Regions from separate parts of the Streptomyces sp. TAA486 genome, predicted to be linked through region 1. Evidence: riboswitches for the same ligand, from Rfam matches in the RefSeq annotation. Region 1 holds a riboswitch; the other holds the start of a gene.
The links. A riboswitch is a leader RNA that binds a small molecule or an ion and turns the genes downstream of it on or off. The one in region 1 is predicted to bind glycine.

Region 1 (8,166 bases):
CGTGGCGCCGGAGGCGTCGTACGCGAAGAGCGTCATCCCGTTCGCGTGGTACGGGAGCGAGCGGCGGCGGTGCAGGATCAGCTGGGACTGCTCGTCGAAGGCGATCTCGTGGGCGTCCCCTATCTCCGTGGCCAGCAGCCGCAGCCGCTTCGAGGCCCTGATCCGCTCGACCTCGTCCTCGGCGCCCTCGACGTCGACGGTGCGCGGTGACTCGCCCTGCAGCCCGAGCAGCACGGCCTTCGCGGTTCCGTGCCCGTGCCCGGTCGCGCCGAGCGACCCGTACAGCTCGGCTTTCACGGACGCCGTATGGGCGAGCACGCCCTCGTTCTTCAGCCGCACGGCGAACATGCGGGCCGCGCGCATCGGGCCGACCGTGTGGGAGCTGGACGGGCCGATGCCGATCGAGAAGAGGTCGAAGACGGAGACCGCCATGGCGGGCGCCTCCTTTCCGTGCGGGGCCCGTGCTGTGGCCGGATGACCGGTGCCGCGGCGCGGTCCGCGCCGCGGCACCGGGGCCTGTTACTTGTTCAGGCCGGGGTAGAGGGGGTGCTTCTCGGTGAGCGCCGTGACGCGCGCGCTCAGGGACTTGGCCTTGTCCTCGTCGAAGCCGGGGAGCAGCGCCTCGGCGATGATGTCGGCGACCTCGCGGAAATCCTCCTCCTGGAAGCCCCGGGTCGCCAGCGCGGGCGTCCCGATGCGCAGGCCGGAGGTGACCATGGGCGGGCGGGGGTCGTTCGGCACGGCGTTGCGGTTCACGGTGATGCCGATCTCGTGCAGCCGGTCCTCGGCCTGCTGGCCGTCCAGTTCGCTGTTGCGCAGGTCGACGAGGATCAGGTGCACGTCCGTGCCGCCGGAGAGTACGGAGACGCCCGCGTCCACCGCGTCCTGCTGCAGCAGCCGCTCGGCGAGCAACCGGGCACCGGTCAGGGTCCGCTGCTGGCGCTCCTTGAACTCGTCGGAGGCCGCGATCTTGAACGACACGGCCTTGGCCGCGATGACGTGCTCCAGCGGACCGCCCTGCTGACCGGGGAAGACCGCGGAGTTGATCTTCTTGGCGTACTCCTTCTTGGAGAGGATCACGCCGCCACGCGGGCCGCCGAGGGTCTTGTGCGTGGTCGTGGTCACGACGTCCGCGTAAGGCACCGGAGAGGGGTGCAGCCCGGCCGCCACCAGACCCGCGAAGTGCGCCATGTCGACCATGAGCAGGGCGTCCACCTCGTCCGCGACGCGGCGGAAGGCGGCGAAGTCCAGCTGCCGCGGGTACGCGGACCAGCCGGCGATGATCATCTGCGGCCGGTGCTCGCGCGCCAGCCTGCCGACCTCGTCCATGTCGACCCGGCCGGTCTTCTCGTCCACGTGGTAGGCGACGACGTTGTAGAGCTTGCCGGAGAAGTTGATCTTCATGCCGTGCGTGAGGTGACCGCCGTGCGCCAGGTCCAGGCCCATGATCGTGTCACCGGGCTTGAGCAGCGCGAACATCGCGGCGGCGTTCGCGGACGCCCCGGAGTGCGGCTGCACGTTGGCGGCGTCCGCCCCGAAGAGGGCCTTGATGCGCTCGCGCGCGATGTCCTCGATGACGTCGACGTGTTCGCAGCCGCCGTAGTAGCGACGCCCCGGATAGCCCTCCGCGTACTTGTTGGTGAGGACGGATCCCTGGGCCTCCAGGGAGGCGACCGGCGCGAAGTTCTCCGACGCGATCATCTCGAGGGTGGACTGCTGGCGGTGGAGTTCGGCGTCGACGGCGGCGGCGACGTCCGGGTCCACCTCGTGGAGAGAGCTGTTCAGAAGCGACATGGAACCATCCCTGGTGGCAGGCCGGTCGGGCACATTGGCGGACATACGGCGTTCAGTCGTTGCTGCTCGGGCGTAGGGGGCCGCTCTTGCGGCTCCGGGCGACAGGGGCCGGTCGGTGCGGGCCCGGCGTCAGCTTCCGGCGGTGAACGAGGCGTACTCGTCGGCCGTCAGCAGCCCCTCCGGCTCGTCCGTGACACGCACCTTGAACAGCCAGCCGCCCTCGAACGGGGCGGAGTTGACCAGTGCCGGGTCGTCCACGACATCCTGGTTGATCTCGGTGATCTCGCCGGAGACCGGCGCGTAGAGGTCGCTGACCGACTTGGTCGACTCCAGTTCGCCGCAGGGCTCGCCCGCGGTCACCGTGTCCCCGTTCTCGGGAAGCTGGACGAAGACGACATCGCCGAGCGCGTCGGCGGCGTGGGCCGTGATGCCGACCGTCGAGACGCCGTCATCGGCGGCCGACAGCCACTCGTGCTCCTTGCTGTAGCGCAGCTGCTGCGGGTTGCTCATGGTGCGATTCTCCTGGATGAGAGGGGAACGGAGGGAATCAGTCTTGGTCAGTGGGACGCAGGACACGTCGAGCGGCGCGGGCCACGCCGCGTCCCGGCGCCGGGGAGGCGGGCACGGGTCGTCCCGCCGGCGCCCTTGTCAGCGTTGCCGCTTGTAGAAGGGGAGCGCCACGACCTCGTACGGCTCGTGGCTGCCGCGGATGTCCACCGCGACCCCTTCGGTGCCGGGCTCCGCGAACGCCGGGTCGACGTACGCGATGGCGATGGGCTTGCCGAGGGTGGGCGACGGGGCTCCCGAGGTCACCTCGCCGATCACCGAACCGTCCGCGGCGGAGACCACCTCGTACCCGGCACGCGGCACCCTCCTGCCCTCGGCGATCAGCCCGACGAGCTTGCGCGGCGGCGATGTCTCCGCCTGGCCGGCGGCGGCCTCCAGTGGCTCGCGCCCGACGAAGGCACCGTCGTTGGTGGTCTTCTCGAACTTCACGATCCGGCCCATGCCCGCGTCGAACGGCGTGGTCCGCGTGGTCAGTTCGTGCCCGTACAGAGGCATCCCCGCCTCGAGGCGGAGCGTGTCACGGCAGCTCAGACCGCACGGCACGAGGCCCGCGGGCGCGCCCGCGCCGGTCAGCGCCTCCCACACGGCGACGGCGTCGGCGGGGGAGACGAACAGCTCGAAGCCGTCCTCGCCGGTGTATCCCGTGCGGGCGATCAGGGCGTCCCGGCCGGCGACCGTGCCCGGCAGCCCCGCGTAGTACTTCAGCCCCTCCAGGTCGGCGTCCGTGAGGCCCTTGAGAATGCCGGCGGCCTCCGGGCCCTGCACGGCGATCAGCGCGTAGGCGTCCCGGTCGTCGCGCACCTCGGCGCCGAAGCCGGCGCTGCGCTCACGCAGCGCGTCCAGCACGGTCTGAGCGTTGGAGGCGTTGGCGACGACCATGTACGTGTCGTCGCCGGTGCGGTAGACGATCAGGTCGTCGAGGATTCCGCCCGAGGCGTCGCACAGCATGGTGTAGCGGGCGCGTCCCACGGCCAGCCGGGAGAGGTTGCCGACCAGCGCGTAGTCCAGCAGCTCGCCGGCCTGCTGCCCGGTGACGGTGATCTCGCCCATGTGTGAGAGGTCGAAGAGGCCCGCGCGCGTGCGCACGGCGACGTGCTCGTCCCGCTCGCTGCCGTAGCGCAGTGGCATGTCCCAGCCGGCGAAGTCGGTCATCGTCGCGCCGAGCGCGCGGTGTACCGCGTCGAGGGCGGTGGTGCGTGGGCCGCCGCCGGTGGCCCCGCCGTTGGTCTCGCTCATGTCAGGCTCCCGTGACTCGGTGACGCGGATGTCCTCCCCATCTGTCATCGGAACCTGAGAGGTTCGCCACGAGCCCTCGTGCACGGGCGGTGGCTTGCACCTTGGGTGGAGCCGCCTGCGGGCGGCCCGCTTTTCAGATCTGCCTCGTCCTGCGCGGTATCGGTGCCTGAGAGATTCAAGGGAGGACTTGCTCCTTCGGCGCCCCGGCGGGACCGCGCTCCGAGCGCGGCCGGGAACTCTCCCGCGTGGATTCAAACGGCCGGTATCCAGTTGACTGGCCCGCTCATCATGGCATGGCGGCGAAGAGGCGTCGACGGTGCATGCCTTCGCCGGCTGCGATGCCGCCTTGCTGCGCATTACCATTTCTTGACACTCTCGGAGGCGAGCCGCCGGACGGCGGCCATATCCGGGGAGGGGCGATCAGGTGGGCAGCCTGCGCAGTGCGTACGCGACCGTGACCGGCTGGGGGTACTCGCCTTCCGGCCAGGCCAGAGACGCCGCCGACTCTCCTGTACAGGCGACGGTGCCGCCACCGGCGCCCGTCGGGACGGCTGTTCCCGGCGCCTCGGCGCCCGTCGAGGCCGGCGCCGCGGCCGTTCCGGCGGTCTCACCCCCTCCGGCCGCCTCCGTGGACCTTCGCGGTACGGCCGTCCGGCGGACGCTGCGGTATCCCACCGGCGACCGCGTCGTCGTCTCCGGGCTTCCGGGCAGCGGCAAGTCGACGCTGATCCGGCGCGTCGTCGCCCTCCAGGACACCGTCCGCCGCATCGACTCCCAGGACGTGCGCGAGCGTTGGGGGTCCGCGCTGCCGCGCTGGCTGCCCTACGCCGCGTACCGGCCCCTCGCCCGCATCGCGCATTACGCGGGACTGCGGCGGGCGCTCTCCTCCGGCGCGAGCGTCGTCGTGCACGACTGCGGCAGCCAGGCGTGGGTGCGCAACTGGCTGGGCCGGGACGCCCTTCGGCGCGGCCGCGCCCTCCACCTCGTCCTGCTGGACGTACCGGCGGCGACGGCGCTGCGCAGCCAGGCCGAGCGCGGACGCACCGTCTCCGGCTACGCGTTCATGCGCCACCGCAGGGCCGTGCGGCGGCTGATCGTGAACGCGGAGTCCGGGCGGCTGCCGCGTGGATGCCAGTCGGTGGTCCTCCTGGACCGGGGTGCCGCGGGAACACTCGCCGGCATGGCGTTCGAGTAGCAACACGCCGAAGGCGCACGCCCGGCGCGCAGGGCCGGACCGCTCGCAACCCGGTGTGACCACCGCACTAGGGTGGCCGTCATGACCATTCCTCAGCAGTACGGACCGGGCCATGGCGGAGGCTGGCCCGGCAACGAGCTGGAGGAGGCCCTCGCCGCCTCCCTCGAAGTGCCAGGCGCCGGTGCCCGGCTGCTTGAGGTGCTCGGACGCAGCAGCGTCTGGGTGCCGCTGCCCGAGGGCGGCGGCCCCGACAGCCCCGACCTGGATCTGCCGACCGTGGAGCTGAACGGCGGCGTCTATGTTCCGGTCTTCAGTTCCGAGCAGCAGTTCCTGCAAGTCGTCGGGGGCCATATGTCCTTCACCGTCGCACCCGCACGCGACTTCGCCCGCGGGCTGCCGCCGCAGGTGGGCATCGCCGTGAACCCGGAGGGCACCGTCGGCATGCCGCTGCCGCCCGAGGCCGTCGCCGAGCTGTGCGCCAACACCCCGGGTGAGCAGGCCGCGTGGGGCGTGGCGCGCGGCGCGCGGGTGCGGCTCTACGAGCCGGACTGGCAGGAGGAACCGGTGGACTTCCTCGCCGCCGCGGCCGGGGAGTTCGCCGTTCTGCCGTGGATGCGCACGGCCCGCCGCGCACTCGCCAGCTCCGAGGGGGATCCGCCGTCGCTCTTCGTCGGCGTCGAGCTGGACCACCTCGACCCGGACATCCGCCAGGCCGCGCACGACGCGCTCGCGCGTGCGCTGGGCCGCGCCCAGTCCAGATGGCCCGTACAGCTCGTGCTGATGGACGCCGCCCAGGACCCGGTGGTCGACTGGATGCGGCACTGCGTGCGGCCCTTCTACACACGGGACTGAGGTCCGGGTCCTTCCGGGCGTGCTCCGCCCCAGGACGTAGCGCTTCAGCACGACGCCCCATGTCGGTCCCTGCTCGTAAGCTGGTTGGATGACGGGGACAACGGGGAGGGCCGCGTTCGCGGGCCCGGTACAGATCATTGAGAAGGACGGCTTCCTCGCCGGTCTTTCCCAGGGCCGGAGGCTCTTGGGAAGGCCGGCGAGGCGTCGGAGCGGTTCCGGTGGAAGGACGGCCAGGTGAGCGCGGGTGCAGGCGTCGAGCAGCTGCTGGGGCAGGTGTCGCCGGGGAGGTACGACACCTATGAGGCGCTGCTCGATGCGCTCGCCGAGGGCGAAGTGTGGATGCTGCTCTGGAACGGACGTCCGGGCGCGCCCGACGCCCAGTACGGAAACATGGAGGTCGGCGGGTACGGCTACGCCCCGTGCGTGAGCTCCGCCCAGGAGCTGGCCGCCTCCGGCTGGGACCGCTCGCACGAGATCGTCAGCGGCCGTGAGATCGCCTCCGCGCTCTTCCCGGAGCGTTGGGGGATCTGGCTCAACCCGCACGCCCCGGGCGGCGGGGTCGGCATCCCGTGGCTCGACCTGCGGCGCATCGCCCTGGGCCTGGACCAGTTGCCCGCGGGGCCGCTGCGCATCAGCGAACCGAGCCTGGACGTCGCGCAGTTCTACGCGCTACTCAGCCAGAACGCTCATCGCACGCCCGTCGTGCGTTCCCTGCGCCGCGCCTGGGTGCAGCCGGCACTCGGCGCCGGCTATCTCGCGATCGGCCTCGACCTGTACGACACGGGCCGGCAGTCCGTGGAGTCGGCGCAGCAGATGATGCGTCAGTCGGTGGCGGCCGTCCCCGAGGGGCTGCCGGTCTCCAGCGTCGCGATGTCGGACGACTACGACCCCGTGGCGATGTGGCTGCGCCGCAATTCGCGGCCATTCTTCGACCGTGACGTGCCGACGGCCGACGCCGCTCCTGGGCACGGCTACGGCTTCCCCCGCTCCTGACGCCCGTCCGCCCGGTCGGTACGCAACCGGACTTCCTCCAGGGATGCCTGGTGGAAGGAAGCGCAGGTGGGCGGTTGTCCACGCGCATTGACGGGATTCCGATAGTCGCGAGTTGCCGTTCGTATAACGGAATCTGACGCGTCACATCACAGTTGAGCATCCTTTCCCCGGGGGGACTGGCGGGTGATCGCACGGCCGATGAGACTCCCGAGCGTTGAGGCATCGGCCTTGTGAACGTGCGAATTGCGAACTGGCCGCTACAGCGGCGGGCGTGGCTGGTCACCCCCGGCCGAGAGAGGGTTTCCCCACGATGACGGCACCACTGCACGACACGTCCGCGGAGACCGCGCCCGTCGACCCGGCACTCGGTGGCGTGGAAGGCAAGTCCATCGAAGGGCGCTCCCTCGGACGGATCGCGTGGAACCGCCTCAAGCGGGACAAGGTGGCGCTCATCGGCGGCGGCGTCGTCCTGCTGCTCATCCTGGTCGCGTTCTTCGCGCCGTTCATCGTGAGCCTCCTGGGACATCCGCCGGACCAGCACCACGAAGAGATGATCGACCCCCTCTTCCAGACTCCCAAGGGTGCGCTCGGCGGTATCAGCGGCGACCATCTCCTGGGAGTCGAACCGGGCAACGGCCGCGACATCTTCAGCCGCATCGTCTACGGCGCGCGCGTCTCGCTGCTCGTCGGCTTCCTCTCGGCAGTGGTGGCCGTCGTCGTCGGCACCGTGCTCGGCGCTCTCGCCGGTTACTTCGGCGGCTGGCTCGACGCCGTCATCAGCCGCGTGATGGACATGCTGCTGGCCTTCCCTCAACTGCTGTTCATCATCTCCCTGATCTCCGTGGTGCCGAACGAGATGTTCGGGCTGACGGGCACGGGCGTACGGCTCACCGTCATGATCCTGGTGATCGGCTTCTTCGGGTGGCCCTACATCGGCCGCATCGTGCGCGGCCAGACGCTCTCGCTCCGCGAGCGGGAGTACGTGGAGGCGGCGCGCAGCCTCGGTGCGGGGCGGCGCTACATCCTCTTCAAGGAGCTGCTGCCGAACCTGATCGCGCCGATCACCGTCTACACCACGCTCATGATTCCCACCAACATCCTCACCGAGGCCGCGCTCAGCTTCCTCGGCGTGGGAGTCAAGCCGCCGACCGCCTCCTGGGGGCAGATGCTCTCCCAGGCTGTGCGCTACTACGAGACGGATCCGATGTTCATGGTGGTGCCGGGTGTGGCCATCTTCATCACCGTTCTCTCCTTCAACCTCTTCGGCGACGGCGTGCGCGACGCGCTGGACCCCAAGGGTTCCCGATGACCCCCACACCACCAGGCGTGTCCTGGTTCTGTCCCCGGCCCGGCGCAGCCGTGCGGGCCGTGACCTACACCGGAGGATGCAGATCGTGACAACCCAACGCTCATCGAGGCGCAGGATCGCCGCGTCGGCCGTCGCGGTCGCGGCCCTCCTGACCACCGCAGCGTGCGGTGGCGGCGGCAGTGACAGCGAGGGCGACGGCAAGGCGCCCGGATTCAACGCA
Region 2 (8,166 bases), on a different contig from region 1:
CAGCCGAGTCCGCCGACCGGGAGGCCGCACACCCTGTGGCCCACTTCCCGGAGCAGGGCTGGAGCCTGCTGTGCAATGGCGTCCTCCTCTTCGAGGACACGGGCGAGCTTCTCCCGGACGGCAAGATCATCGACCCGCACCGTCCGCTCGACAGCCGCAACATCGCCACCGCTGCCTGATCCCTCAGCAGCCACAGGCCAGGGCCGGCCCGGTGTGACACCGAACCGGCCCTGACACACGCGGTTTTCGTTCCTCGGCGCTTCCGACGCTCCCGCGCCCTCAGCCGTCGTACTCCTCCACCGGCGGGCAGGAGCACACCAGATTCCGGTCGCCGAAGGCGCCGTCGATACGCCGCACCGGCGGCCAGTACTTGTCGGAAGCGCTGACCCCGGCAGGGAAGACGGCCACCTCCCGCCCGTACGGGTGCTCCCAGTCCCCGCTCAACTGCCCCGCGGTGTGCGGCGCGTTGCGCAGCGGGTTGTCCTCGGCGGGCCACTCCCCCGATCCGACCTTGTCGATCTCAGCGCGGATCTCGATCATCGCCTCGCAGAAGCGGTCGAGCTCCGCCAGGTCCTCGCTCTCGGTGGGTTCCGTCATCAGCGTCCCCGGCACCGGGAACGACATGGTCGGAGCGTGGAAGCCGTAGTCGATCAGCCGCTTTGCCACGTCGTCGATGCTCACGCCGGTCTGCTTCGTCAGCGGCCGTACGTCGATGATGCACTCGTGCGCCACGAGCCCGTGCGGCCCCGTGTAGAGCACCGGGTAGTGCGGTTCGAGGCGCTTGGCGATGTAGTTGGCCCCGAGTACGGCAACCTGCGTGGCGCGGCGCAGCCCCTCGGCTCCCATCAGCCTCACGTACGCCCATGAGATCGGCAGGATTCCCGCCGAGCCCCAGGGCGAGCCGGAGATCGGACCGATGCCGCTCGCCGGTCCCGCGGCGGGCTGGAGCGGGTGGTTGGGCAGGTGCGGGGCCAGGTGCTCGCGCACACCGATCGGACCGACACCGGGCCCGCCGCCGCCGTGCGGGATGCAGAAGGTCTTGTGCAGGTTCAGATGGGAGACGTCGGCCCCGAACCTGCCGGGACGCGCGAGCCCCATCAGTGCGTTGAGGTTGGCACCGTCCACGTAGACCTGCCCGCCGGCGTCGTGCACGGCCGCGCAGATGTCGGTGATGTGCTCCTCGAAGACGCCGTGCGTGGAGGGGTAGGTGACCATCAGCACGGACAGCTCGTCGCCGTGCTGCTCGATCTTCGCGCGCAGGTCGGCGGTGTCCACGTCGCCGTCCTCGCTGGTCTTCACGACCACGACGCGCATGCCCGCCATGATCGCGCTCGCCGCGTTCGTGCCGTGTGCCGAGGAGGGGATCAGGCACACATTGCGCTGGTCGTCGCCGCGCGAGCGGTGGTACGCGCGCACGGCCAGCAGTCCTGCCAGCTCGCCCTGGGATCCGGCGTTGGGCTGCAGGGATACCTTGTCGTAGCCGGTGATCTCCGCGAGCTGGTCCTCGAGCTGATGGATGAGCGCCAGGTAGCCCTCCGCCTGCTCGGCCGGAGCGAAGGGGTGCAGACCGGCGAACTCGGGCCAGGTGACGGCCTCCATCTCGGTGGCGGCGTTGAGCTTCATGGTGCACGAGCCGAGCGGGATCATTCCGCGGTCCAGTGCGTAGTCCCGGTCCGCGAGCCTGCGCAGGTAGCGCAGCATCGCCGTCTCGGAGCGGTATTCGTGGAAGACCGGGTGGGTCAGATAGTCCTCGGTGCGCAGCAGCGCCTCGGGCAGCGCGTCCGCGGTAAGAGCGTCGTCCAGCTCGCCTGCGTCCGCTTCGACGCCGAACGCGGACCAGACTGCCTCCAGCTGGGCCCGGCCCGTGGTCTCGTCGCAGGCCATACCCACGTGGTCCGCGTCCGTCTCCCGCAGGTTCACGCCCGCCTCGCGCGCACGGGCCACGATCTCGGCCGCGCGTCCGGGGACCCGCGCCGTGACGGTGTCGAAGTAGCTGCCGTGCACGATCTCGACTCCGCCTCCGCGCAGCCCCTCAGCGAGCAGGGTGGCGTAGCGGTGGGTACGGCGGGCGATGTTGGCCAGGCCCTCCGGCCCGTGGTGCACCGCATACATCCCGGACATCACGGCAAGCAGCACCTGGGCGGTGCAGATGTTGCTGGTGGCCTTCTCCCGGCGGATGTGCTGCTCACGGGTCTGCAGGGCGAGGCGGTAGGCCTGGTGGCCGTCAGCGTCCTTGGAGACGCCGACGAGGCGACCGGGCAGGCTGCGGGCGTACTTGTCGCGCACCGACATGTAGCCGGCGTGCGGCCCGCCGAAGCCCATGGGCACGCCGAAGCGCTGGCTGGAGCCGACCGCGATGTCCGCGCCGAGCGACCCGGGCGAACTGAGCAGCGTGAGAGCGAGCAGGTCGGCTGCGACGGTCACGATCGCACCGATTCCGTGCGCCTGGTCGATGACGGCACGGTGGTCCCGCACGGCGCCGGAGGCTCCGGGGTACTGCAGGAGCAGCCCGAAGACGCCGCGCTCGGCCACATCGGCCGGGATCCCGTCGCTCAGGTCGGCGACGACGACCTCGACGCCGGTCGGTTCCGCCCGGGTCCGGATGACGGCGATCGTCTGCGGCAGGCAGTCGGCATCCACGAGGAAGACGCCCTGCTTGACCTTGCCGACCCGGCGGGAGAGCGCCATGGCCTCGGCGGCCGCAGTGGGCTCGTCGAGGAGCGAGGCACCCGAGGTCGGCAGGCCCGTCAGGTCGGCCACCATGGTCTGGAAGTTGAGCAGGGCCTCGAGGCGGCCCTGCGAGATCTCCGGCTGGTAGGGCGTGTACGCGGTGTACCAGGCGGGGTTCTCCATGACGTTGCGCAGGACGACCGAGGGGGTGAAGGTCCCGTAGTAGCCGAGGCCGATCATCGACGGAAGCACCTGGTTGCGGGCCGCGAACTCCCGCAGCTCCGCGATCACTTCGGCCTCGGTACGGCCGGGAGGCAGGTTCAGGGCCTCTTTGCTCTTGATCACGTCGGGGACGGCGGCGGCGGTCAGCTCGTCGAGTGAGCCGTAACCGACCTGGGCGAGCATCTTCGCCTGGGCACCAGCGGCTGGGCCGATGTGCCGCCGTTCGAAAGGAGTTCCGCGTTCCAGATCGGCGAGAGGGATGCGGTTGGCAGTCATCTGCGGGGGCCTCCTGGTCACTGTGACCTACGGGGACACCACGGCGCTGGTGCCCGGACGGCCTCCCCCTCTGTCATCTCAACCTGAGAGTTTCACCGGTCCGCCCCGGCTGAGCGGAGACCCGGCTTTCACCGTCGGTGAGGAGGAGCCCAGGCACTGCTCGGCCCGCCCTGCTTTCCAGAGTGACCTCACCCGCGCGGTACGTGAGCCTGAGAGATTCCGGGGAGGAGTTGCTCCTTCGGCGCCCCCGGCTGATGCCGGAGGACTCTCCCGCTCGGGGTCCACAGCCACTTCGAGCCTACCAGCGCTTCCTCCCTCAGGACCCGGGTGCACTCGGGTGGCCAACCGCTGAAATGTGCCTTTGGGTGGTAATACGGCTTGTACGACCGGCTCCCGGCGTCCTCGGCGCCCCCGCAGCACGCTGTTGCGCGGCAGTACGGCAAGGCCGAGGAGGGGGTTCGCCAGATCACCAGACCCCAGGGCCGGCCTCGTCCCGTGACGCACCCGGTGCCCCTGAACCACGACTTGGAGGGACCGTGCAGAACGACATCGATCCACGGAGCCTTATCGGGCGCAGAGCACTCGACAGCAGCGGCTGCAAGATCGGAACGGTCGGCGAGGTGTACCTCGACGACGCGACGGGCGAGCCGGAGTGGGCGGCCGTGCGCACGGGCTTCTTCCGGCGCGAGACCCTCGTACCGCTGGAGCCGAGCGAACTGGTCGGCGGCATCCTCCACGTCCCTTTCGAGAGGGCGCTGGTTCGCAGCACACCTGTGCTCGGCGTGGGCAGACACCTCTCCCCCCGCCAGGAGCTCCAGCTGTATCTCCATTACGGGCTGGACGTGCCGCCCCCGGCCGAGTCCGTCGGCCCGGAGCCCTCCTCACCGGCGTCGACGTCCTCCTCGCCCCCGCCGGACAGGGACTTCGGACGGATAGCCGGGACCGAAAGCTGAGACGGTTCCCCCGAACGGCCCAACCCATCCGTCCGCTTCCGCCGCGCCATCGCCGCGAGCGGCGGCGGTTCGGCCGGCTCCAGAGCAGGATCGTCGACGGAGTAGGTCCGCACTCGGCCGGGCGCGGACCCAGGATCCTCGAACCTCACGGTGACCCGGCCGAGGCCGCTGCCCTGCACCCAGCCATGACCGCGATCCGCATGCGTGACGTCCCGGCCCGGCACCCAGCGCCGGTCGGCCGGCACCTCCGGCTCCTCCGGCACGGCCGTCGGTCCCTGCGCCTCCCCCGGGCGGCCGGCTGTCGCGGCTTCCGCTGCTGCCGCGGCGTCCGCGTCGGCCTGTGCCTGTGCGAACAGGTCCTCCTGAGTGAAGTCGGCCAGACCGCTGACGCCGACACCCAGCAGGCGCACCCCGGCGGTGGTGTCCACCGTGTCGAGGAGCCTGGCCGCGGCCTCGCGGACCACGCCCGTGTCGTCGGTGGGTCCGCGCAGCGTCTCCGAGCGCGTCAGGGTCGAGAAGTCGTAGCTGCGAACCTTGATCACAACCGTGCGTCCGGACCTCCCGGCCGCACGCAGCCGCTCCGCGCAGCGTTCGGCGAGGCGCGCGAGGTGGGCCTGTACGAGCGCCCTGTCGGTGAGGTCGACGTCGAAGGTGTCCTCCACCGACACCGATTTCGCGTCGCGCTCCGCGATCACCGGCCGGTCGTCCCAGCCGTTCGCCATCGCATAGAGCGAAGTGCCGTGCGCCCTGCCCAGAAGTCTCAGCAGCTCCGCCTCCCCTGCCTCCGCCGTGTCCCCGACCGTGGTGATACCGGCACGGCGCAGCACCTCCGCCGTGGCCGGACCCACACCGGGCAGGGTGCGTACGGGCATCGGACCGAGCAGCTCCCGTTCCGTGCCCGGCTCGATGACGACGAGCCCGTCGGGCTTGGCCTGCTCCGAGCCGATCTGGGCGAGCATCTTCGAGCCGGCCAGTCCCACGGAGCCGCTGAGCCCCGTCATCTCGCTGATCGTCTGCCGCAGCCGCTCACCGACCGCTCGTACGGCCGGGGACGCCGAGCCCTCGGTGAGCGCCTCGCCGGCCTCCAGGTCGACGAAGGCCTCGTCGAGGCTGAGGGGCTCCACGAGCGGCGACAGCCCGCCGAGGATCTCCATGACGGCCTCGCTGACGTCCCGGTAGAGGCTGAAGCGAGGCGCGAGATAGGCGGCATTCGGGCACAGACGGCGGGCCTGCCCCATGGGCATGGCCGAATGGACGCCGAAGATCCGCGCCTCGTAGGAGGCCGTGGCGACGACTCCGCGCGGCCCGAGCCCGCCGACGACCACGGGCTTTCCGCGGAGGCTGGGCTTGGATGCCTGCTCGACGGCAGCGTAGAAGGCGTCCATGTCCAGATGGAGGATCGTCGGAGCGCTTCTCACATTGGTCGATGGTGCCGCATGGGACCGACAGTCAGCCTGCGCGGTTGCGCCGCCGTGCCAGTTCGTCCCCGGGGTGGTCACCGACGATGGTCTCGCCGGTGTCGACGTGTTCGCCGTGCAGCTGCGCCAGGGCTCCCTCGACGTCCTTCCACACCACGCCGACGGCAATCCCGAACACGCCTTGCCCGCCCTGCAGCAGGTCGACCACTTCGTCGGGCGAGGAGCACTCGTAGACGGTGGCTCCGTCGCTCATCAGCGTCATCTGGGTCAGGTCGGTACGGCCGCGGGTGCGCAGATGCTGGACGGCGGTGCGGATGTTCTGCAGCGAGACGCCGGTGTCCAGCAGCCGCTTGACGATCTTGAGTACCACGATGTCGCGGAAGCTGTAGAGCCGCTGGCTTCCGGATCCGTAGGCGGGACGGATGCTCGGCTCCACGAGCCCTGTGCGCGCCCAGTAGTCGAGCTGGCGGTAGGTGATCCCTGCGGCCGAGCACGCGGTGGGGCCGCGGTATCCGATGAGTTCCGGCGATTCCTCCGTGGATCTCTCCCCCTGCAGCGGGCCCGCCGAGCCCCCGCGAGGAGGGGCGTCGCCCGCCGCCATACCGTCGCCGGTATCTCTCACGCCGACCTCCGTCCTCCGCATCCCGGGGCATGACCGGGACCTGCCTCACCGAAGGTAGGCAGTCACCCGTGGTGCGTCAACGATCGCCACACTCGGCACGCCGGGTGAAAATGCCCCAAGGTGTGGTTTCCCGTAACCGCAAGCAGGGAAGACGTGACGGTTTGCGGTCGCCGGGGCCCGTCATGGGCCGCACGCGGCGACGGGATCACTGGCTGCTGGTGCCGAAGTCCTCGGGCGAGATCTGGTCGAGGAACTCGCGGAACTTCTCCACCTCGTCCTCCTGCTCGTCCGGGATGGCGATGCCCGCGTCGTCCAGCACACCCTCGCTGCCGTAGATCGGCGTACCGGTGCGCAGAGCCAGCGCTATGGCGTCGGACGGCCGCGCGCTGACCTCGACCCCGCTGGCGAAGACCAGCTCGGCGTAGAAAACGCCTTCTCTCAGGTCCGTGATGCGGACAGCGGTGAGCTCCTGGCCCACAGCCTCCAGGACGTCCTTGAACAGATCATGGGTGAGCGGGCGCGCAGGCGTCATGCCCTGCTGCGCGAAGGCGATCGCGGTCGCCTCCCCAGGGCCGATCCAGATGGGGAGGTACCGGTCGCCACCCACTTCACGCAGCAGCACGATCGGTTGGTTGGAGGGCATTTCGACCCGGACACCCACAACGTCGAGCTCGTTCACACAGCAACCCTAGGCCGTGCCCCGCCTGTTTGGGTAGTCGGGACCCGCCCTCAGCTGTCGTGTGAACCTACTCACCCGGGCGGCCGCCCGAGTCGGGGCCCTCAGCGGGCCGTACGTACAGCGCCGCCTGCACAAAGACCTCGTAAAGCCGTGCGGACAAGTCCGCCAGCCGGGCACCCATCGGCACGGCGCTGCCGCCGGTACGGGCATCAGCATGGCGATCCGGCGGCGCTACGGCGCTCTCAAGCAGGCCCGCCTGATGCTCGGCGGCGGCCTTCATCGCGTGCAGCTGCCGTGGCGGGATTCCGTGGCGGCCGAGCTCGGAGACGATGCGGGCGACGGCCACGGCGGCCTCGTCGTAGGAGCCGTCCGGGTACGGGGAGAGAAGGCCGTGTGACTCCCATTCCGCGAGCTCGGGCTCCGTCACGCAGGCGGCAGCCAGCAGCTGCTCCGGGCCGATTCGGGCCGCGGGATCGGAAGGCCCCTCACGCCATGTGCCCTGGCTGCTCCGCTGGGGTGCCCTCGTCGGCGGCAACGGGCACTCGTCCCCGGAGACGGAACCCAGGCGTTCCTTGATCACCCTCAGAGGGAGGTAGTGATCACGCTGCATCCGAAGGACGTCCCGGAGCCGCTCCACGTCCACGCCGCTGAACCAGCGGTGGCCCGACGGAGACCGGCGCGGCGCCACGAGGCCCTGCGTCTCCAGAAATCGGATCTTGGAAACCGTGACCTCGGGGAACTCCTCGCGGAGCACACGCAGTACGCCTCCGATGCCCAGCGGCCCGCTGTCCGCCTCCGCGGTGGCACCGTCGCCGGCGCCACCGGGCGGTGTGTGCTCCATGCCCTGCCGGAAGGTCAGACCGTGCGCTTGCTCGCGAAGAAGACCAGCCGGAACTTGCCGATCTGAACCTCGTCACCGTTCGCCAGCGGTACGCCGGCCTCGATGCGCTCCCGGTTGACGTAGGTGCCGTTGAGGCTGCCGACGTCGGAGACGGTGAAGACACCGTCCTGTCCGCGCCGGAACTCCACGTGACGCCTCGAGACGGTCACGTCGTCCAGGAAGATGTCGCTCTCGGGGTGACGGCCCGCGGTGGTCAAGTCGCCGTCCAGCAGGAAGCGGCTGCCCGAGTTGGGGCCTCGGCGGACCACCATGAGGGCGGAGCCCAGGGGCAGGGCGTCGACCGCGGCCTGAGCCTCGGGGGACAGCGGCGGGGTCTGCTGCTGCCCGGTGACCTCTGCCTCGTACGCCTCCAGCCCGGAGATCGAGATCGTGGAGGTCGTCTCGGAGGAACCCTCGGCCACGGGAGCACCACCCCGGAGCGGTGC

Region 2: another riboswitch for glycine. It lies ahead of gcvP (aminomethyl-transferring glycine dehydrogenase); the one in region 1 lies ahead of gcvT (glycine cleavage system aminomethyltransferase GcvT).

Annotation. Positions count from the first base shown of each region.
Region 1 is NZ_AUEV01000006.1:127,270-135,435, forward strand. Features, by position in the region: gene I004_RS0109430 (L-serine ammonia-lyase) at 1-432, opposite strand, end outside; gene I004_RS0109435 (serine hydroxymethyltransferase) at 520-1,794, opposite strand; gene gcvH (glycine cleavage system protein GcvH) at 1,924-2,304, opposite strand; gene gcvT (glycine cleavage system aminomethyltransferase GcvT) at 2,443-3,597, opposite strand; glycine riboswitch at 3,742-3,851, opposite strand; gene I004_RS0109450 (AAA family ATPase) at 4,121-4,792, shown strand; gene I004_RS0109455 (enhanced serine sensitivity protein SseB) at 4,874-5,644, shown strand; gene I004_RS0109460 (enhanced serine sensitivity protein SseB C-terminal domain-containing protein) at 5,879-6,637, shown strand; gene I004_RS0109465 (ABC transporter permease) at 6,948-7,946, shown strand; gene I004_RS0109470 (ABC transporter substrate-binding protein) at 8,032-8,166, shown strand, end outside.
Region 2 is NZ_AUEV01000016.1:236,941-245,106, forward strand. Features, by position in the region: gene I004_RS0122455 (DUF5999 family protein) at 1-179, shown strand, start outside; gene gcvP (aminomethyl-transferring glycine dehydrogenase) at 280-3,168, opposite strand; glycine riboswitch at 3,356-3,451, opposite strand; gene I004_RS40445 (PRC-barrel domain-containing protein) at 3,705-4,121, shown strand; partial or broken gene I004_RS35420 (DNA polymerase IV) at 4,226-5,506, opposite strand; gene I004_RS0122475 (MerR family transcriptional regulator) at 5,571-6,182, opposite strand; gene I004_RS0122480 (bifunctional nuclease family protein) at 6,367-6,840, opposite strand; gene ftsR (transcriptional regulator FtsR) at 6,908-7,681, opposite strand; gene I004_RS38370 (FHA domain-containing protein) at 7,696-8,166, opposite strand, start outside.